DNA from 3 places in the Thermanaeromonas toyohensis ToBE genome. Region 1 is predicted to be linked to each of the others. Evidence: riboswitches for the same ligand, from Rfam matches in the RefSeq annotation. Region 1 holds a riboswitch; each other region holds the start of a gene.

Region 1 (6,852 bases):
ACGTTCTGGCAGGCACCGAGCTATGGAAGAAGATATTGTCTTGTTTTTGTTGGACTATAAGCGATGGCAGAAGAGTTTAGTTAATGGTAGTATAGAAAAGGTCGGTCCCCGGAGGTATCGTATGAAATGAACGAGCGGTTAGGAGATATTCTTACTAGCTTGACCCAAGAAAAGGACTCGCTTAGAAAGGCTTTGGGGGTACTAGCGGTATTAACCGAGGCCCTTAAACCTAAGGGGATTAGACCTATTTTAGTAGGAGGCCGGGCTCTAGAGTTTTATACCTTAGGTGGATATGCCACAAAAGATATAGACCTGGTAGTTAACGGAAGAGAGCAGGCTAAACTTATTTTGGAAGAAATGGGCTTCTTACGCCGGCCTGGTGAACGGCACTGGTATCATGAAGAGCTTGACCTGGCTATAGAAATACCCGATGAGTTTTTAGCAGGTTCCCTAGAAAAAGTGGTTACCGTAGAAATAAACGGTATGGAAGCTTTTATAATTGGGATTGAGGATCTGGTAGTAGACAGGTTGGCTGCAGCGAAGTTTTGGAAGAGCCAAGCGGATGCTCAGTGGGCAGCCAAGCTTCTTGCACTTCATGCTGGCGAGATTGATTTAGAATACCTTAAGGAGGCAGCTCGAGAGCAGCAAGTAGAGGACGTTTTAACTGAGGCCTTGAGACAGAGTGAGGCTTATATTAACGCTGTTAAAGATCAAGGGCTATCTTAGGCTAAACATTGATTTTTGGGACATCGCGCTCGTAAGAAGCAAACAGTTAGTCAATTTTGACACTAACCAGCAGGAAAAAAATGAAGTGACAGCGAATAGTAAGTAACACAGTCGAGTAAAAATCACGAGTAAAAATCAAAAATTAAAGGTTTATCCAGGTACGGGTGCTTTTACCCGGAAGGGGTAAAAGTTAAAAGGGAAGCCGGTGGGAATCCGGCGCGGTCCCGCCACTGTGAGGGGGAGGAACCCTACATATAGGTCACTGGGGCTTTTAAGCCCTGGGAAGACGTAGGGAACCGATGAACCTGAGCCAGGAAACCTGCCCGTTACCGTAAACTTAACCGACCTACGCGGATAGGGAGGTGATTATTTATTTTACGTATCGCTTCTTTATAGACTACTAAAGCCTCGTCTGGGGAAAGCAGAGGGCAAATTTAAAGGAATGGGGGAATAAAGATTGTCTGCTTATAGAAATAAGTGGAAAAAGATGAGCTTGATTTGGATTATCTTGACGTCTCTAATTCTTTCTCTGCCTATAGCTAAAGGTTGGACGAGTGAAGTATCTTCACCGGCCGACTATGCTATTAAGTTTCTACGAGATGAGTATACAAAAAATGGCTTCCAGAATCATGATGCTGGGGTAGGTTCCTATGGTTTCTATATTCTAACTCAAGCTGGTGTTGACGTCAGCGGCTGGGTATACAATGGGGAAAGCCTTAAAGACGCTGTAACAAACGCAGTCTACAGTGATATTTCCAACAGTAGTCAAATCAGAGCTAAGGTTTTGGCCCAGGATTTGGTGGCCGCACAGTCGTTGGGGCGAAACGATCTGGTAGATAGTTTGGTCCAGATATTAAAAGCCAGACAGACAGGTTATGGATTCGACACTGGGGATTACAGTATTTTTAGCAACATGCCAGCCTTCGACCTTTTAGGCCGAGCAGGATTAATTTCGGTGATTAATAAAGTGTATGCCAAAGACTATATCTTGGGAACCCAGAACACAAAAGTTGGCGATCGTGGTTACGGAGCCTGGGGGTTCACTTGGGAGGGTAACTTCTATGCTGATTTCATGACCACGGCCCAGGCAGTAAGGGCACTCCATTATCTGGATCCAGCAGGACAAGATAGCCAGATCCAAACCGCTATTAATAACGGGCTTAACTGGATGAAGAACCAGCAAAAGGACGACGGCAGCTTTGTGGCTGGCATGGATGATCCAGTGATCGATACTGCAGAAGTAATTGTGACCCTAAAGGTGTTGGGATTGGATCCTGCTGAATGGAAGAGCAGTACGGGAAAAACAGCCATCGACTACCTGATGAATAAGGCCCTTAATCCAGACGGGAGCTTTGGGACGTCCCAGAACGCTATGGACGCCACCTGGGCCCTTAGTGCCTATAATCTATTAAACACTCAGTTTTACATTGACCCTTCCGTCGTAACCTTTAATGATATCTCTTCTCACTGGGCAAAAAATGATATTGAATTTATGGCTAAAAGGCTTATTGCCCGAGGCATAAGCAGAGACCTTTTTGCTCCTGATGCTAGCATAACAAGGGCACAGTTTGTTGCCTTCCTTATCAGGTCGTTGAACATAGATGAACAGAAATCTGGAGCAGAGGTATTTAGTGATGTGCCGGCGGGCTACTGGGCTTATGGCGCAATACAGGCAGCATATAAGGAAGGGCTGGTGAGGGGCGTTGGCAACGGGAAATACGAGCCGGAAAGGAGTATTACCCGGGAAGAGATGGCAGCTATGATTGCCAGGGCCCTGAGCAAGAAAGGGTTTGAAATAAAATTAACAGAGCAACAGAAAAAAGAGGTATATAGTAAATACACGGATAGCGATCACGTTTCGGGCTGGGCAAAAGATGTACTCGCGGCCTGTGCAGAGCTGGGACTGATTAAAGGGAGGCCGGGGAACTCGTTGGCTCCCCAGGATGAGGCCACGAGGGCAGAGGCGATAGTCATTTTAAGAAGAATGTTGGAGGTGCTTAAGAGAGGATAGGCTTTGCCTATCCTCTCTTAAAGGTATATCCTGATGGGGGGATTTGATGAAACGAAGGCTGTTTTACCTTATTTCTATGCTAATACTTCTGGCCGGGGCGGTGGGACCAGCCCTTTATATGCACAAAGTTTTCGATTCCCAACAGCAATATAGGCAGGCGGAGAGCGGCGAAATAATTAGGTACAGCACATCGGAGCAGAGCAATGCTAGTGGACAGACTCGTGCTGCTCCCACTATGGGCCAACCTTCTTCTGAAGCAAATAAAGATCAGCCTAAACAAAGTACAACCGAGGTAAAAACGGTTGCCCCGACACTAGGTCAGAAAACTTCTACGCCAAACCCTCCTTCCAAGGGGAACATGGTCCCTCCGCAGACAGTAAGCAGTGCATCGGAGGTTACGTCAAGTGAAAACGGGTGTAGAGTATGGATAGCCGTTGTGGGGAAAGATGGTGTATTTCTTTTTAAACCGGCTCAAGTTGTTATAAAAAAGGATAACAAATGGGGGATTACTGCCCTGGGTGCTCTGGATGCCACTGGTCTTCCTTATGCCACTAAACCCGCCTGGCCTGACTTTGTGGATTCTATCGCTGGGCAGGCCAACAGTGCAATGGCTGGATGGATGTACTCAGTAAACGGTGAGGTTCCTATGCATATGGCCAGCAAGCATCCAGTAAAAACGGGAGATAAAGTGATCTGGTGGTATAGCAAAAGTATGGACCAACCTCCTCCCCGGTGGGAAGACTTGATCCAGAAAGAATAAAGGGGTGTCGGGGTGTTCAATAAGCTTTTTTACCACGATAAGGGTCTCTTTTTGCAGAGCTTTCACCCGGTTACAGTCCTGATATATCTCTTTGTACTCCTTTTGTTCAGTTTAGCCTATGAAAATCCCCTCTATCTTTTAGCCTTATTTTTTCTCCTTGCCCTTTTAATAAAAGAAGTAGATGGAGTGGAGGCGTGGGAGGGGTTTTTAAAGGCAGGCATCTTTTTAATGCTTGTGGTAATGATTGTAAACCCTTTGGTAATCAGGACTGGCCATACCATCATCTGGTACGGTCCGGAGGTGCCCTGTTTAGGAAGAGTTAACATCTCTCTAGAAGCGCTGTATTATGGAGTTGCTTCCAGCATTAGGCTTTTGGTCATCATTAGCATTTTCTGTCTTTATAACCTGATGATAAACCCGGATAAAGTTTTAAATCTTTTTTCCCGCATAGCCGGCAAATCGGTTTTGGTAATTACCCTGGCTACATGTATGTTTCCTACTATGGTCAGGAATTTGGAAAGGATAAAAGAAGTATACCAGCTGCGCGGTATTGATTTCGATACGGGAAGTTTGTGGGAGAGAGTAAAGAAATACTCTTACCTTTATAATGTGTTGCTTTTCTCTTCCCTGGAAGATGCCATAGAGATTGCTGCATCTATGCAGGCTAGAGCCTTTGGTAGTGGTAAGCGTTCTGTTTACAGCCGGAACTTGATCCGGCCCAGGGATACCCTTTGTATAGGGAGCGTTTTGCTGGCCCTGATTGCTGGCATTTGGGGTTTGTATTATGGGTACGGCCGGTATACGTTTTACCCGGAGGCAGACTTTTTAATCAAAGATAGGGCCACAGTTGTTGTCTTGTTTATCGTGTTTTTTTACTTATCTGTGCCGCTTATTTTAAGCAAGGGGTGGAAGTATTGCCGCTTTTTAAAATCGAAAATTTAACCTATTATTATCCTGGAACAGAAAAACCTGCCTTGAGAGGCATAAATTTAGAAATCGAAGAAGGGGAATTTATCCTTATTACAGGAGGTTCCGGTTCAGGTAAGTCCTCTCTGGCTAGGGTACTAGCGGGCCTGATCCCCGATTTTTATGGAGGTAAAATTGGGGGAAGGGTTTTTTTCCAAGGTAAAGAGTTAAGAACCCTAGATCGCCGGAAACTGGCCCGGGAAGTGGGCATAGTTTTCCAAGATCCAGAAAAGCAAATAGTGCAGACCTGTGTGGAAGCAGAGATCGCTTTTGGCCTGGAGAATCTAGGATTACCCCCTAAAGAGATGTTATGGCGGGTTGCCGAAATTATGAGCTTCATGGGGTTAACCTCAATTAAGGAAGCTTTTACAGCCAATCTTTCCGGTGGGCAGAAACAGAAGCTGGCTCTGGCTTCCGTTCTAGCCATGCAGCCCCGCGTGCTTATCCTTGATGAACCCACCTCCCAACTGGATCCTGTTTCGGGAGAAGATATTTTAAACTTAATTAAACGCCTTAATGAAGAGATGAGCTTTACGGTGATCTTGATCGAGCAACGTCTGGAGAGATGTTTTCATTTAGCGGATCGGGTGGTGCTTATGGAAGGAGGAGAGATTGTCTGCCAGGGGAAGGCGCCAGAGGAAGCCCGTGAAGCTATAAAAAAGGGCTTACCTTTTGTGCCGCCGGTAACCAGATTTTTTGCTAGCCTCCCGGTTCCCTTTATTCCCCTTACAGTAAAGGAGGGAAGAAAACTTTTATGCTCTTACATTAAGAAAGAAAACCTGCACGGTAAGAAACTATCTGATTCAGATTCAGAGAATAAAAGCGCTCAGGTCAGGGAGGCAAGTAAAAAAAGGAATATCGTTAGCGTACAAAATGTGTGGTTTAGTTATCCAGGAGGGCAGGAGGTTTTAAAAGACATTAGTTTTGATGTACATGAAGGGGAATTTGTGGCCATTATAGGTGAAAACGGTGCGGGCAAATCGACCCTCCTTAAAGTCATAATGGGGTTGCTTAAACCAAGTAGAGGTAAGGTTTATGTACAGGGCAAAGAGGTAGGTGATAAAGGGTTTAAAGAAATCAGAAAGTTTACTGCATATCTCTCCCAAAATCCCAATGATTACCTCTTCCAGGACACGGTAGAAGATGAATTGCTTTTCACCTTGAGAAATTTTGGTTTGAAAGATATTGGCCTGATCGATGAAATGTTGGAAAAGCTTGACCTTCAAAGGTACCGTAAGACAAACCCCCGGGATTTGAGTACAGGAGAAAGGCAAAGGGTTGCTCTGGCTTCGGTCCTGGTTACCAAGCCCAGGCTAATCGTTTTGGACGAACCTACCAGGGGAATTGATTTTCGCTTGAAAGAAAAACTGGGTGAACTTTTACGAAAAGAAATAGAAAAGGGCAACACGGTAATTCTAGTGACTCATGATGTAGAGTTTGCTGCCGAATTTGCGACAAAAGTGATGCTGATGTTTGCTGGAAGAATAGTCTGTGATGGAGAAAAACACGCGGTACTGGGCAAATCTATATTTTATTCCCCCCAGATAGGCAAACTGTGCCGTGACCTTTGTGAAGGAGTATTAACTTTTGCTGAAGCAAGAGAAAAAATACTTCCCCTGCTAGCTAAGCGATTAGAGGTAATTTAAGCTTATAGGGGAGAAAACTATGAAAGCGAACTGGAGCCTTTATACTACCTTAATTGGATTTTTTTCCGTAGGGCTACTTATATGGGTTGCGGAAAAGAGAGGGGGATTTACTCCACGACAAGTATCCCTTATTGCTGTGCTGACCACCTTATGTGCGGCGGGTAGAGCGGTAACGGGTACCGGTTTGCTTTTTCTGCAGCCCACTATGTTTTTAGTGGAAATAACGGGGTTTGTATACGGGGCGTGCGTTGGTTTCTTTGTAGGCGCTATGACACCCCTAATTTCTAACTTTTTTATGGGTCAAGGTCCCTGGACACCCTGGCAGATGCTTTGTTGGGGGATGGTGGGTGTTTCCGGAGCAGTACTTAAAGCCTTATTCCCCACCGCAGGAAACAAAACTTTAACCGTGATTTGCTTTCTCTGGGGCTATCTTTACGGGGCCTTTATGGATATCTGGCAGTGGAGCGTCTTTATGCGGCCCCTGACTATAAAAACTTATTTTCTTGTCTGGGTGGCAGGCTTTAGCTTCGATTCGCTACGGGCCATTGGCAATCTACTTTGTTGTGCCATTCTCGGTCACCAAACTTTGAAGATTTTAGAGTACTTTCGTAAAAAGATAGATGTTCAGTATTTGGAAGAGTTATAGGGGGACCAGGATGTTGGGGATTAATAATAAGAAGAAAGCACAGTGGCTGCTTCTTGGTGCGTTATTGTTCTTGCTTATTGTAGAACGGATGTTCGGC
Region 2 (6,852 bases), 920 kb from region 1:
GCCGCAGCACAAAAGGAAGTAATACCCGGCACAGTCTCCACGACCAGATCCGGGTTCATCTCCCGGGCTTTTTCCATCAAGTAGCTATAGGTACTATAGAGGCTAGCATCTCCTAAGGTTAAAAAGGCTACGTCTTTCCCCTCATAGAGTTTATTCAATAATTCATGGGCGGCGGCCTCCCAAGAGCGTTCCAAGTACGAACGGTCACGACTCATAGGCATAAAAAGGGAAAGAATCTCCTGCTGGGGCCGGATAAAGGGTTTTACCACCTTAAGAGCCAAGCTCTCCTCCCCACGCTGGGAGACGGGGACCGCCAGAACAGGGACCTCCTCTATTATGCGGCGGGCCTTAAGTGTAAGAAGCTCGGGATCCCCAGGTCCCACCCCTATACCGTAAAGTTTCCCTACCAAAACCCTTCTCCTCCTTTAATCTATGGCCCGGGCTGGCCCCAGAGTTGGATGATATATACGGGATTAAGGGCGCGGAAAATCTCCCGCCGACCCGCCCTCTCCAACCGGGCTACATTCAAAGCTATAGCCGCAGTCTTTAGTCCCCTTTCCCGGCCGAAATTTATAGCTTCCCATAAGGTGTCCAGGGTTACGGCATTAATAACTATAATCCCTTTAGGCTTTAACTGGCTTAAAGACTGATATAAAACTTCCTTAAGGTTTCCCCCGCTCCCTCCAATAAATATGCGATCAGCAGGGGGTAACCCAGCTAAAGCTCCCGGTGCCTCACCAGCCAGGTATACCACATTAGTTAAACCGAAAGAGGTTACATTAACGCGAGTAAGTCTAAGGGCTTCTTCGTCTTTATCTACAGCATATACGATTCCAGGGGAGACCAACCGGGCGGCTTCTACAGTTATGGATCCTGTCCCTGAGCCGATGTCATATACGGTTTGGCCAGGGGCCAGGCGTGCTTTAGCCAGGGTCAATACCCGGACCTCTTCTTTGGTTAAAGGCACTTCCCGCCTTTGAAATAGTTCATCGGGAATACCTGGGGTTATGTAGGGCCATCTATTTTTTCCTATATCCACCGATTATCACCGCTGCTTGAGGAAAGTCGGAGCAGGCCAGTTCCTCTGCCAAAAGATACTCTATACGTTCCTCCGGGCCACCTAGCTCAGCCCCCACCCAGAGGCTTACCTTTCCTAGGCCTTGAGAGGTTAAGTATTCTCCTACCCTAGCCGGCGTATTGCTACCCCCAGTCAGAAGGGCCAACAATACTCTCTCTTGGGCCAGCCCCTCTAGATAAGGATCTAGAAGGCTTAAGGCTCTCCCGTGAAGGCTTAAGATAATAGCCTCTTCCCAGCCGCAGCCTAATCGGGCAAAAGCTAATTGAACAGAGCTAATTCCGGGTATCACCATGATTTCTTCTTCCGGAAAATGCCGCTTTAGCCATCCCAAAAGGCTATACAGCCCTGGGTCTCCAGAAACCAGTACTGCCGTCGGTCGCCCCCGCACGCTCTCTAAAAAGCGTCGGAGACTTTCCAGGTCCCCATCTATTACCCTTTTCTCCCGTTCCAAGAAAGCAAAAAGTGCTAGAGCCCGGCGCCCCCCTACCAAGATCTCAGCTTGAGCTACCGCCTCATAGGCCGCAGGGGTAAGCCAAGAAGGGTGCCCCGGCCCTATACCTATAACCTTAAGCCAACTCCCCTTGTTTCCTGCCATGACCCAACTCCTCCAAAATCTTCTGCGCCTTTTCATCCCAGCCTATAATCTCTCCTTTAAGGTTTAGAAAGGCTGTCCCTACTTCGACTTTATCCTGGAGCCGTTCCTTAAGTCTACTGCTGGCTAGCCCTGCCATATGATTCCAAAATGTCCGGCAAAATTCCCTTCCCCAAGCCTCCTCCAAAATGGTAAGTATAGTTTCTACAGTGTTAGCCTCTAACACCGCCTTAACCACTCCCGGCGGGGCACCCCAAGCAGCCGCCCAAGCCCCTACTATCTCCCGACGGGCATCAGCCAGGCGGCTATGGGTATGGAAAATCCCTCCTGCTACCTTGACTAATTTACCTACATAGCCCCATAAAAGGAGACGCTTTATATGGCGTTCGGCGCAGGCTTCGGCGAGAAACCCTATAAAATTGCTGGTCAGGACCACCGCTTCAGCCGGTATCTTATAGTTTTCCACGGCCTGGCGTTGGCCCTGCCGCCCAGGGGTAAGTACCAGGGTATCCAGGCCAGCCGCCCGGGCTACTTCAATCTGGGGTATTAGTGAGGCCCGGAAGGCTTCTTCAGACATGGGCTCTACTATGCCCGTAGTACCTAAAATAGAAAGTCCTCCGTGAATACCCAGCTTAGGATTAAGAGTCCGTCGGGCCAGCTCCTCTCCTCCAGGAATGCTGATGGTAAGCTCCACTCCCTGGTCAGGAGGAAGGAAATCCTTTACAGCTTTCTTAATCATGGCCCGAGGAACAGGGTTGATGGCCGGTTCACCTACCGGTACAGGAAGCCCAGGCTTGGTGACTATCCCTACTCCCGGTCCTGCACGTAAGGTGATACCCTTGTCTATGAAGCTGGCCCGTACATGGATGGCAGCACCATGGGTAATGTCCGGATCATCTCCAGCATCCTTAATTACTATAGCCTCGGCCCATCCTTCACCCCGCTTTACCATAACCGGTAATTCGACTTCTTCTCCCCGGGGCAGGGTTACCCTAACCCTATCCTCGGAGGGGCAAGACTCCAAAAGAGCTCTCACCGCTGCCCGGGCCGCAGCCGCTGCACAAGTACCCGTAGTATATCCCCGCCGCCATCCTTTACTCATTTCTTCTTTCCTCCAAGTAGTAGTGTATCACAGGGCAAGCGCCCGTCTAAGCTCGCTTCTTCTTTAGAAAAGTTTTTAAGTCCGGCCTGCGCCAGGCTTTTTATCTCCAAAGGTAGACCGGAGACCACCAAATAGACCTCATCGGCCAGACAAGCTATCTCTTGGTTAGCCGCACCTAAAAGATCCCGAAATACTCTCCCTAGAGGATAAGAAGGTACCACACCCCATCCTACCTCATTGCTTACTATAATAACATCAGCGGGGGAAGCCCAGGCCAGCCGAGCAAAGTCCTGTAGAGTGAGGCTTACCTCTTCCTCCTCCATACCCTTGTCTACCAACAAATTAGTTACATATGTCCCCAGGCAATCCACCAGTATTGTCCTGCTGGCTTGGCCCCATTCCTGTAAGGCCCGCTTGAGATCCCAGGGCTCCTCAACTGTACGCCAAGAGGCGGGCCTCCTAGCCTTGTGCTTGCCCACCCTCCTAGCCATTTCTTCATCAGTGATCCGGGCAGTAGCGATATAAACAACCTCTTGGGCTAACCTAGCGGCTAGCTCCTCGGCAAAACGGCTCTTACCGCTGCTAGCTCCGCCAGTGACCAATACCAACTTGCCCTTTTCCGCCAAGCTCCCACCCCTTGGCCCCCTTAACTAAAAACCCAGCCTCTCGCCTGGAGGCTGGGTTTTCTATACATACAGTTTAGCCCTTCCCCTTGACGCGAGGGTAAGCGGCACATCCGGACGGGCAGGTTTCCTGGCTTCCGGCTCACCGCTTTCCTTAGCCTTCCCAGGTAAAACTACCCAGTGGCTTCCCTCAAAAAGGAAAGCTCCCCGGTTACAGTGGCGCGACCGCTCAGGATTCCCACCTGATTCCCTTTTACGCCCCGCAAAGGCACCCATCCGGTAAAAATATAAAATTTTAGCTGTCTCCAGTATATCGGAAAAGAAAGTAGGAAGCAAGGGGGAAACAGGTCCCTCTTAATGAAGCTTTTGCAATAAATCTAGCCTTATCTAATAGACCAGTTCGATCCAGCCGCCCTGTCTGCTAGATGTAAGAGCGGCTTCTATTACTTCTTGGCAGCGCAAGCCATCAAGAAAGGTTGCTCCCCAGGGAGCCACATTATCTCCAGTGGCAATACAGCGCAGGAAATGCTCGAGCATATTAATATGATAATGCTCCCATCCTAGCCCATGCCCTCGCGGCCACCAATAGCTTATATAGTCATGGACCTCGGGCTCTGTTACATGAATAAGCCGAAAACCTTGTATTTCTACCGGATCTCGGCGGCTAAAAAATTGCAGTTCATTACCCCTTATTAAATCGAAAGCTAAAGCCCCTTCGCTCCCATGGATTTCAATACGCCAGGTGGTTTTATATCCGGTAGCTACTTTACTCGCTTCCAGGCAAGCCACGGCGCCATTGGCTAGTTTAAGCCAAATAAGGGACACATCATCTACTTCTACAGGGCAACTTTTACCTTCTGGTGTAAGCCTGTGGGAAATAAGGGTGGGGTTCCAAGCTAAAACCGCCTGCACTTCTGTTTGCAAAAGAAACCGGACCATATCTATAGCATGGGAGTTTAAATCCCCCAGCACTCCGCTCCCTGCTTTTTCTTTAGAAAGGCGCCAAGCCCAAGGGGCTTGGGGGTTAGATAAGCGATCGGATAAAAAATTAGACCGGAATTGATATATTCTCCCTAACTTACCTTCGTTTATAAGCTTGCGGGCTAGCCTTAAAGCAGGTACAAAGCGGTAATTAAAAGCGACCATATGCTTTATGCCCTTTTTCTCCGCCTCTTTAGCTACTTCATACATCTTCCGTGCTTCAGCTAAAGTAAGCGCCATAGGCTTTTCCACTATCACATGCTTACCAGCTTCAAGGGCTGCAATGCACGGTTCACAATGCACATCATTGGTAGCAGTATTATCCAGCACCTGAATACTTTCATCTTCCACTAGATCTTGCCAATGGATAACCCATTTCTGATATTGGTAACGTTGGGCTGCCTCTTGAGCCTTATTCTTATCCCGGCCACAGATAGCTATTAATTCTATCTCCGCAGGAAAAGGATGAAATATGTACTTTATCTTTTTATAAGCGTTGGTATGGGCTTTAGCCATAAAGCCATAGCCCAGCATTCCAATCCCTAACTTTAACGTCATGGTAAAACTACCCCTCCAACCTCTCATTTAAAGCACTCCTTCATTATGACACTAAAGATCAATAGAGGAGCAAAAATATTATACGGCACCGTAGCAAAGGCCCCCACTCCTAAAGTTCCGAGGACTAAGAAGTTAAAATTGGACCAGGGTACTAACGAGGCCGCTGCAAAAGAACCTTCTATCATATCCTGGGAAAGATGCTCTACCTGCCAGCCTGCGCTTGCATAGCGTTCTTTTAGCCAAGCTGAAGGTATAAAAATAGCAGGAATAATAGCGCAGGTGGTTACTGAAGTTAAGATGCTTATAAGGTATCCTGTAAGGCGCACCTTATGTTTTAAGATTTTAAGGTAGGAAAGCTTATTTAGTAAGAATTCTAATATGCCAATATGCTGGAGCACGCTCGCCCAGGCAGAAGCCAAGAAAATCAGTCCAATGATATTGCTAAAGCTGATAATCCCGCCCCTGTTAAACATCATTCCTATCTCGGTAGTGTTTTCCCCAGGCAAAGCAATATAACCAAAGGTCATGGCATGGATAACGCTCCGGAAATCTAAATCTTGAATCAAAATACCAACCAGGCCAGAAAGCAAGAGATTAACCCCTAAAGCTGGGGCCAAGGGGACTTTAAATATAATTAACAAAACAAAATTATCACGGGTAAAAAAAGCCAGGGACTAAAGGTAAACATTTTATTTAAGGTCGCCGGGAGGTCAGGGGATAAAAAAGTAGTCATAGAGCTGGCCTTTAACATTCCATAAACAGCATAAAAGCTTAAGCTAAGGATAAATACTGGTATTACCCTCCCACTAAGAAGCTGTAACAGTCTAGATAACCTTCCCCCATTGGCGCTCAAAGATAAGACAGTAATATCGCTTAAAGGAGACAAAAGCTGCCCTGCTACACCTCCTGCAGTAATAGCTCCACCAATCATAGGAGCTGGTAGGTTTAAGGCTTGCCCCATAATTAGCAAAGCGATCCCTACCGTACCAAAAGCACCTGCATCAGAACCGGTAATCAAGGCCAGAAGAAAAGTTAAAAGACAAGCCTCAAGTAAAAATAATTTAGGAGAAAGCCATTGAAAGCCATAATATATAAACGCAGGAATTATCCCAGCAGAAATCCAGATGCCAATAGAAGCCCCTATCAAAAGTAAGATAAAAATAGCCAGGCTACATTGACTCATACCCTTTAAAGCTGCTGCTTGCACTTCGCTCCAGCTATATCCCAAACGCCACCCTATAAAGCCAGCTAAAAATATGGCAAATAAGAAGGGAATCTGTAACGGCAAGCCCGTTAAGCTTGCCGTTACTAAAGCTAATAATGCTGGTAAAACAGCACCTAAGGCGTAAAGTAAAGATGGCGCTTGGGGACACTTTTTCTCTAACTTTATTGACATTTTTATTCCCTGGACTTTCCTTTTTATTAAAACTCCACAATTTCTAGATCCAAAAGCCGAGCAAACTCGCGCCACTCTTGGATAAGATCCCCATAAGCTATAATGTAATGATGTTCAAACCCATGGCTAAGAATCGTATCTAACACTGAGGTTACCGGCCTTTCTAACCGTATAAGTAAAGTATTTCCGCTGAATAACAACGGCGTCTGCAAGCCAATTCCTTTACCCAATAAGATCCTGTACCTCCCGTCTTTACCGGGGCTTAAACGGCTAATGGTCGTTTCTCCTTCACGTAAAGGAAAATATAAGGATAGGGGAACCTTGCGATTCGGGTGAACGCTAGCTACAGGTTTTAAATTACGTGCAATTAGAGATGGAGGGGCCCCTCCGCAGTGCCAAAAAATTAGTTCGTTCTTTTCTTTGTCACCAACTACTAGATCAGCTAAAAAGGTAGCCTTATCTGACCAGTAGTGAGCTAATAACATAGTTATAGCACCATTAACATCTGCCTCACAGGCAGCT
Region 3 (6,852 bases), 1.3 Mb from region 1:
GTAGATATGATCGTGCAGAGCGCCATGCGGGACGGTATAAATGATATAGCCTTTACGGTAGCCCGCGATGACCTGGCTAAAGCCGTGGAAGTGACGGAAAGGGTCAAAGAACAGATCGGGGCCAGCGCCGTAGCTTATGATGACAAGGTAGCCAAGGTTTCCATCGTGGGTGCGGGAATGATCACCAATCCTGGGGTGGCAGCGGGTATGTTCGCCTGCCTAGCTGAGGAAGGTATCAACATCCACATGATAAGCACCTCCGAGATAAAGGTATCCTGCATTATCGATGAAGAACACCTTACCAGGGCCATGCAGGCCCTACACAAATGGTTTAGGTTAGATCAGGAAGCTTAGATCATGTAGGCGGCCCTGAAAGTAGGCCGCCTGTGTTTCTTTAAACTTTGGGAGGTTGGCTGGTATCCCCAGAAGATATCTTTAGCAAACGAAGCTCCGCATCCTGGTTACGAAGCCTTATATGTTGCTTAAATTCAATAAGAATGTCTAAGATCTCGTGCAGGAAGGGGCTACCGAAGGTAGAAAGGAGCCCCACCACTATCATATTAAGGAGCCGATAGAGGCCAGGGTGGCTAACTTTAAGGGCGGAGAGGAGCCCATTTATACCCAATAACCCGAAGACATCCACGGCCGCCATACCAGCTAGTAGAGCAGCCACCACGGCGCTAACCAAAAGCACGCGGGTTCTCCTTTTTTCTTCCTTTATAGGGTCGGCCTCTTCCTTACCTAGCCAGGGCCAGCGGGCTTTAAGCTGTTCCACTATCCCCTGGGTGGCAGCAAAGATGGCCCCCATAATCGTTAAGAAGCGGTTAATATCTTCCAAGGTTATCCGCTCCTTTCTTAAAAGAGTGCTTACACCATATGCTATTCTTTTGAAATACCCCTTGCTATAGGGGGTAGAACTCCAGTATAATAAAAACGACAAGTCAATAAGGAAGACGGGATGGCTACCTCTATAGGTAGCCGAGGGAAGTCAGTGAGAATCTGACGCGGTCCCGCCACTGTGACAGGGAGCAGGCCCACATCAAAAAGCCACTGGGCTTTAGGTTTAAGCCTGGGAAGGCGTGGGTAGCGATGAACTGGAGCCAGGAGACCTGCCTGTCTTCTTTGTACCATGTCCCTACGAGGGATAGGGGGTGGTGCATGATAAGCTAGCGCCTTCTGTTACCGTGGTAGGGCAGAAGGTTTTTTATTTTTCCAGGTGGCTTGGCCTCGAGAAGGCAAGGCCTAAAAGGTTGAGACGGGAGGAGGAGCCGCCTCAAAAAGGTTCCCTTCATAAAAATTAATGGAAGGGTAACTTGAGGTAGGCTATGACTGCCGCCCGGGAAGACCTGCCTGGTGAAAGAGGGGTGGGTTTGTCTCCCGGGGGCGAAATTTAAGCCTTTATCTATCCCCGGTAGTGGACAAACCGGGGTTTTTTCGTAATCTCTCCATGGGGGGCGAGATAAGAGCCCATGGTACGGAGGGCAGGTGAGGGGGAAGGAAAAGCTATACTGGTAATCGGGGGTACAAGGGAAAGCCGAGAATTAACGCGCAGGCTCGGAGATCAAGGTTATACTGTGGTGGTCTGGACAGGCAGCGAGTACGGGCGGAAACTTGCCCTAGAGGATGGGGCGAACATAACCCTTATAGAACCTATTAGTGAAGAAGCCTTACAGCGCGTAATTCAGGAACATGGAGTTAATATGGTAGTAGATTTTAGCTTGCCTTATCCTAATGAAGTTTCCACTTTACTGGAGGATTACTGCTCCAGGTGGAACCTCCCTTGTGTACGTTTCTTCCGTTCTGAGACAGAGCTTCCCCGCCACCCTTTGATCCATGAAGTCTACGGGTGGGCCGAGGCAGCCCAAGTGGCCGCGAAACTGGGGAATACCATTTTCCTTACCACCGGTACCTACAACCTGGAAGTATTCCTATCCAGCCAGGAATTGAAGGGCAAGCGAGTAGTGGTCCGGGTTTTGCCCGAACACCGCGTGATCAAAAAATGCCAGGATCTGGGGCTTACTCCCCGGGATATAGTAGCCATGCAGGGCCCCTTTTCCCGGGAATTAAATAAAGCTATATTCAGAGCCTACAAAGCTAAAGTAGTGGTTACCCGGGACTCGGGCCCTCAAGGAGGGACAGATACTAAAATAGAGGCCGCCTTAGATCTCCGTATACCTGTAGTAGTTATTAAACGTCCCCCTATAAAGCACCAGCATCCGGTAACCTCTCTGGAGGAAATATTTAAACTTTTAGGCGAATAGCCTTAAGGAGTAAGAAAGGAGGCCAGGGTTTTTAACCCGCTAAAGATGCTTTCTAGATATATCAAATTAATTTTAACTCTAACTTCCTACCTTATTTTCGTTTCCCTCTTAGCGCCGCCCCCAGCCTATGCCATGCACATCATGGAAGGGTTCCTACCCCTAGGCTGGGCAGCCTTCTGGTTTCTTTTAGTTCTTCCCTTCTGGGCCTGGGGGTTAAAGAGCCTTAAAGTGAAGGTTTCTGGTCAACCCAGTCTTAAACTTCTTCTGGGCCTGGCAGGGGCTTTCACCTTTGTCCTCTCTGCTTTGAAACTTCCTTCGGTGACCGGAAGCTGTTCTCACCCTACAGGAGTAGGTTTAGGGGCCATCCTCTTCGGGCCAGCAGCCATGAGCGTACTAGGCGCTATAGTGCTCTTGTTCCAGGCCCTTCTCCTGGCCCATGGTGGGTTAACCACTTTAGGAGCCAATACTTTTTCTATGGCTGTAGTAGGCCCTCTGGTTTCTTACGGTATTTATAAGTTCTTGCAGAAAGCCAGGGTACCTTTAAGCATCAACATTTTCTTAGCTGCCGCCTTAGGGGATCTGGCCACCTACGCCGTTACTTCCCTGCAGCTAGCCCTGGCCTTCCCAGCACCGGATACTGGGATCTGGGGATCCTTCGTTAAGTTTATAGGGATCTTTGCGGTGACCCAAATCCCTCTAGCCATCAGTGAGGGTCTACTCACTGTGGTGGTGTTTAATTACCTCTTTGCTTACAACAAAGAAGAACTTAAAGAGTTAGCTGTCCTGCGGGAGGAGGGAAACTAAATTGAACCTAGCTTGGAAAAATACCCTTTTGCTTCTTATTGTAATAATCCTTGTCGTAGCCCCCTTCATAATCCAAAAAGGGGCCGAGTTTGGAGGGGCGGATAGCCGGGCTGAAGAGGTGATAAGCGAAGTTAAGCCCGAATATAAGCCTTGGTTTAACGTCTTATGGGAGCCACCCAGCAGCGAGGTAGAAAGTTTTCTCTTCGCTACCCAGGCCGCCATTGGGAGCGGTATTGTCTGCTACTATTTAGGCTATCTTAAGGGGCGGAAGGATAGGGAGGGAAACCGTGAGCGTCCTTGAGCAGTATGCTTACAGCAACCGCCTCCGGTTTGTACACCCAGGGGAAAAGATACTTTTTGCCCTGGCTACCTTGATTTTCCTTTTAGGGACGTCCCAAACTAAGGTATATCTACTTGTACTGGTTGTGATGAGCGGCCTTTTAATAGGTATGGCGGGCATCCCTATAGCTTTTTACTTGCGGCTCCTTCTTTTACCCCTTTCGTTTTTAATAACCAGTGGAGCCGGTATAGCCCTTACGGTTACCCTTAGTTCCTCTAAAGAATTCCTCTTTAGCTTGTCCCTGGGAAAATTAACTCTAGGGGTGACCCAGGCGGGCCTGTTGGCTGCTTTTCAGATCTGTCTTAAGGCCTTGGCCAGCGTCTCTTGCCTTTATTTCCTGGCCCTGACCACTCCTATGGTGGAGATCACTAATGTACTTTGCCGTCTCCGGGTTCCAGGATTATGGATCGATCTCTTGACTCTGGTCTACCGTTTTAGTTCTGTTCTTTTGGATACAGCTACAAAGATGCATATCTCCCAGTCTTCTAGGCTAGGTTACAGCTCCCTATCCCGTTCCTTTCGTTCCTTGGGGTATCTTATAAGCAACCTATTTCTTAAAACCTATGAACAGGCTAGAATGTTAAATATAACTTTAAGTTCCCGGGGTTATCAGGGAGAATTCCGCGTCCTGGAACCCTCCTTCCGCCTTTCCCAGCGCAATTTAATTTTGATTGGGCTATGGTTAATAGGGCTAGGAGCCCTAGCCTGGCTCGGGGGAGGTGCTTAAGGGTTTGTCTTACATATTGGCTACAGAAAGCCTGGAATACACCTATCCCAATGGTACCCAGGCTTTAAGGGGAGTTTCTTTAAAGATAGTAAAGGGTAGTAAGACGGCTATCTTAGGCCCTAACGGAGCTGGAAAATCCACCCTATTTTTACACTTTAATGGGATTTTAAAACCCCAGCGGGGAAAAGTAATATATGAGGGGAAGGAGCTGCGGTATGATCGGGCTTCCCTTTTAAACTTGCGTCAAAAAGTGGGTATTGTGTTCCAGGATCCCGATACCCAGCTTTTTGCGGCCAGCGTGGTACAAGAAGTATCCTTCGGTCCCTTTAACCTGGGCTTGTCGTCCACGGAAGTCAAAAAAAGGGTGGAAAAGGCTCTGGCCCTTACGGGAATAGAGGATCTAGCTGATAAACCTACTCATTTTTTAAGTTATGGGCAAAAGAAACGGGTATGCCTGGCCGCAGTCCTGGCTATGGAACCTGAGGTCCTTATCCTTGATGAGCCCACAGCTTACTTGGATCCCAAGCTGGTAAAGCAGCTTGTGGATTTCCTAGAGGAGCTTCACCGGGCAGGCCAGACAGTGATCCTTTCTACCCACGACGTGGATCTAGCTTACACCTGGGCTGATCAGATTTTTATTCTTAAGGCAGGTGAGCTAGCTGCTAAAGGTCGGCCTGAAGAAGTGTTTGCCGACCAGGAACTGGTAGAAGGGGCGGGTTTGGCCCTCCCCTGGATATGGGAAGTCTACCAGAAGCTTAAAGAGTTGGGCTGGCCCCTGGAGTTCCCCCCTCCCCGGAGCAAAGAAGAGCTTTTAAAAAGGCTCCCCTGCCCGCCGGAAACCCGGGTGCCTTTGCGGGTAGTAGCCAGTTCTTCCCTTTAAGCAGTTGAATATAATAACAAAAAGTCATATAATCCATGCAGGTAAGTTCAAAGTGAGGGGAGAAATAAAATTTTAAGCCAAATTTTAGGGCAAAATAAAACTCAGCGAGGGAAAGGCTTACATAAAGCATGATATATCTAAACAATGCAGCCACTTCCTGGCCCAAGCCCGAAGATGTGTATCGAGCCGCTGATTATACCTTACGCCATCTAGCAGGAAGCCCTGGCCGGGGCCATAGCTCCTGGAGCCTGGAGACTGGCCAGACCTTGGTGGAAACCCGGGAGCTTTTAGCTACCCTCTTTAATATCCAGGAACCAGAGCATATAATCTTCACCTCTGGCGCCACTATGTCTTTAAACTTAGCCCTTAAAGGCTTCCTTAACCCCGGAGATCATGTAATCATAAGCAGCATGGAGCATAATTCGGTGGCGCGGCCCCTCTTCTCCCTCCGGGCCTCCGGGGTGGAGGTTAGCATAGCTCAGTGTTCCCCGGAGGGAACTTTAGATCCCCGGGAAGTAGAAGCCCTTATCTCTCCCCGCACCAAACTTATCTGCTTAACCCACGCTTCCAACGTGACGGGCGCTATCCTACCCATAGCTGAAGTGGGGGAGATAGCCCGGCGCCATGGTGTATACTTCCTAGTGGATGCTGCCCAGACCGCTGGGGAGCTTTCTATTGACGTGGAAGAAGCCCATATAGATTTTTTGGCCTTCACCGGCCATAAAGCCCTTTTCGGACCCCCGGGCACGGGCGGCCTGTATATCCGCCATCCGGAAAAACTTTATCCCCTTATAGAAGGAGGAACGGGTAGCCACTCAGAAGCCTTTACCCAGCCCGAGATAATGCCCGATAAGTTTGAAAGCGGCACCCCCAATGCTCCTGGTATCGCAGCCTTGGGGGCAGGAGTGAAATTTATCCTTAAGACCGGGCTAGAGCGCATCCGTGCCCACAACCTAAGGCTCTTAGAATTTCTTTTAGAGGGCCTAAAGGAGATACCCGGCCTCACCCTTTACGGCCCCGGTAAAAGTGATTCCATGATCCCTGTAGTCTCCCTCAATATTGAAGGCATCTCCCCTGGGGAGGCCTGCGCTTGGCTGGCCGAACGTTACGGTATTATAACCCGCTCTGGCCTGCACTGCGCCCCTCTCGCCCACCAGACCATAGGCACCCTAGCTACAGGCACTTTACGTTTAAGCCCCGGTTTCTTCAACACCGAAGAGGAGATAGAGAAGGCCCTCGCCGGTTTAAGGGAACTGGTCAAGGAGGTGAGGGGCGAATGCAGGAGTTTACCCTTTTTACCTTTCCCTCCACCCACCAGGCCTTAAAGGCCGAAAGGGTGCTACAGGCCGCAGGATTAGAAGGGAGGCTTTTGCCCATGCCCCGGGAGATAAGCTCGTTATGCGGCCTGGTCCTAGAAGTAGATAGGGAGGAAGAAGGGAAGGCTTTGGAGGTTCTTAAGGGGGTAGTAAAGCTCGAAAAAAAGGTAAGGATCCGGAAAGAGCAGGGCTTACTTAAAGATATTGAGGAAGTGATAGAACTAGAAGGTCAGGGGGCTGGATAAAAAAGTGGCGGCAAGGGCGCCGGCGTGGGTTTTGCGCAGGTTTAAAAGTGCCGTAGGATATTATATAGGTTGTCGCGCTGGGCGGGGAGAAAACCGGCCCTTTTGATCACCCTTATGATCTCTTCCTTAGAGCAGCGGTGGACAGCTCCGGCGGCCCTCACCACGTTTTCTTCTAGCATGGTGGAGCCGAAATCGTCGGCGCCGAAGGAAAGGGCGATCTGGGCCACTTTTGGTCCCTGGGTTACCCAGGAAACCTGTATATGGGGAATGTTATCGAGA

What was found. Region 1 has a riboswitch for cobalamin ahead of B9A14_RS04190 (S-layer homology domain-containing protein). Riboswitches for the same ligand answer to the same signal wherever they lie in the genome.
Region 2: it holds a riboswitch for cobalamin, as region 1 does, so the genes downstream of both, cobU (bifunctional adenosylcobinamide kinase/adenosylcobinamide-phosphate guanylyltransferase) here and B9A14_RS04190 (S-layer homology domain-containing protein) in region 1, are expected to answer to the same signal.
Region 3: it holds a riboswitch for cobalamin, as region 1 does, so the genes downstream of both, cobK (precorrin-6A reductase) here and B9A14_RS04190 (S-layer homology domain-containing protein) in region 1, are expected to answer to the same signal.

Annotation. Positions count from the first base shown of each region.
Region 1 covers NZ_LT838272.1:856,376-863,227, forward strand. Annotated here, with positions in the region: gene B9A14_RS04185 (nucleotidyltransferase family protein) at 127-726, shown strand; cobalamin riboswitch at 872-1,067, shown strand; gene B9A14_RS04190 (S-layer homology domain-containing protein) at 1,214-2,737, shown strand; gene B9A14_RS04195 (DUF4430 domain-containing protein) at 2,784-3,497, shown strand; gene B9A14_RS04200 (energy-coupling factor transporter transmembrane component T) at 3,510-4,439, shown strand; gene B9A14_RS04205 (ABC transporter ATP-binding protein) at 4,412-6,109, shown strand; gene B9A14_RS04210 (ECF transporter S component family protein) at 6,129-6,755, shown strand; gene B9A14_RS04215 (hypothetical protein) at 6,766-6,852, shown strand, end outside.
Region 2 covers NZ_LT838272.1:1,779,012-1,785,863, reverse strand. Annotated here, with positions in the region: gene cobI (precorrin-2 C(20)-methyltransferase) at 1-410, opposite strand, end outside; gene cbiT (precorrin-6Y C5,15-methyltransferase (decarboxylating) subunit CbiT) at 431-1,039, opposite strand; gene cbiE (precorrin-6y C5,15-methyltransferase (decarboxylating) subunit CbiE) at 1,020-1,673, opposite strand; gene cbiD (cobalt-precorrin-5B (C(1))-methyltransferase CbiD) at 1,645-2,772, opposite strand; gene cobU (bifunctional adenosylcobinamide kinase/adenosylcobinamide-phosphate guanylyltransferase) at 2,769-3,398, opposite strand; cobalamin riboswitch at 3,499-3,686, opposite strand; gene B9A14_RS09175 (Gfo/Idh/MocA family protein) at 3,783-4,961, opposite strand; gene B9A14_RS09170 (Na+/H+ antiporter NhaC family protein) at 4,958-5,575, opposite strand; gene B9A14_RS09165 (Na+/H+ antiporter NhaC family protein) at 5,569-6,330, opposite strand; gene B9A14_RS09160 (L-fucose/L-arabinose isomerase family protein) at 6,357-6,852, opposite strand, start outside.
Region 3 covers NZ_LT838272.1:2,180,831-2,187,682, reverse strand. Annotated here, with positions in the region: gene B9A14_RS11325 (aspartate kinase) at 1-354, shown strand, start outside; gene B9A14_RS11320 (hypothetical protein) at 395-838, opposite strand; cobalamin riboswitch at 939-1,131, shown strand; gene cobK (precorrin-6A reductase) at 1,470-2,261, shown strand; gene B9A14_RS11310 (energy-coupling factor ABC transporter permease) at 2,307-3,065, shown strand; gene B9A14_RS11305 (energy-coupling factor ABC transporter substrate-binding protein) at 3,067-3,366, shown strand; gene cbiQ (cobalt ECF transporter T component CbiQ) at 3,353-4,132, shown strand; gene B9A14_RS11295 (energy-coupling factor ABC transporter ATP-binding protein) at 4,137-5,012, shown strand; gene B9A14_RS11290 (aminotransferase class V-fold PLP-dependent enzyme) at 5,141-6,337, shown strand; gene B9A14_RS11285 (putative Se/S carrier protein) at 6,289-6,573, shown strand; gene mqnC (cyclic dehypoxanthinyl futalosine synthase) at 6,615-6,852, opposite strand, start outside.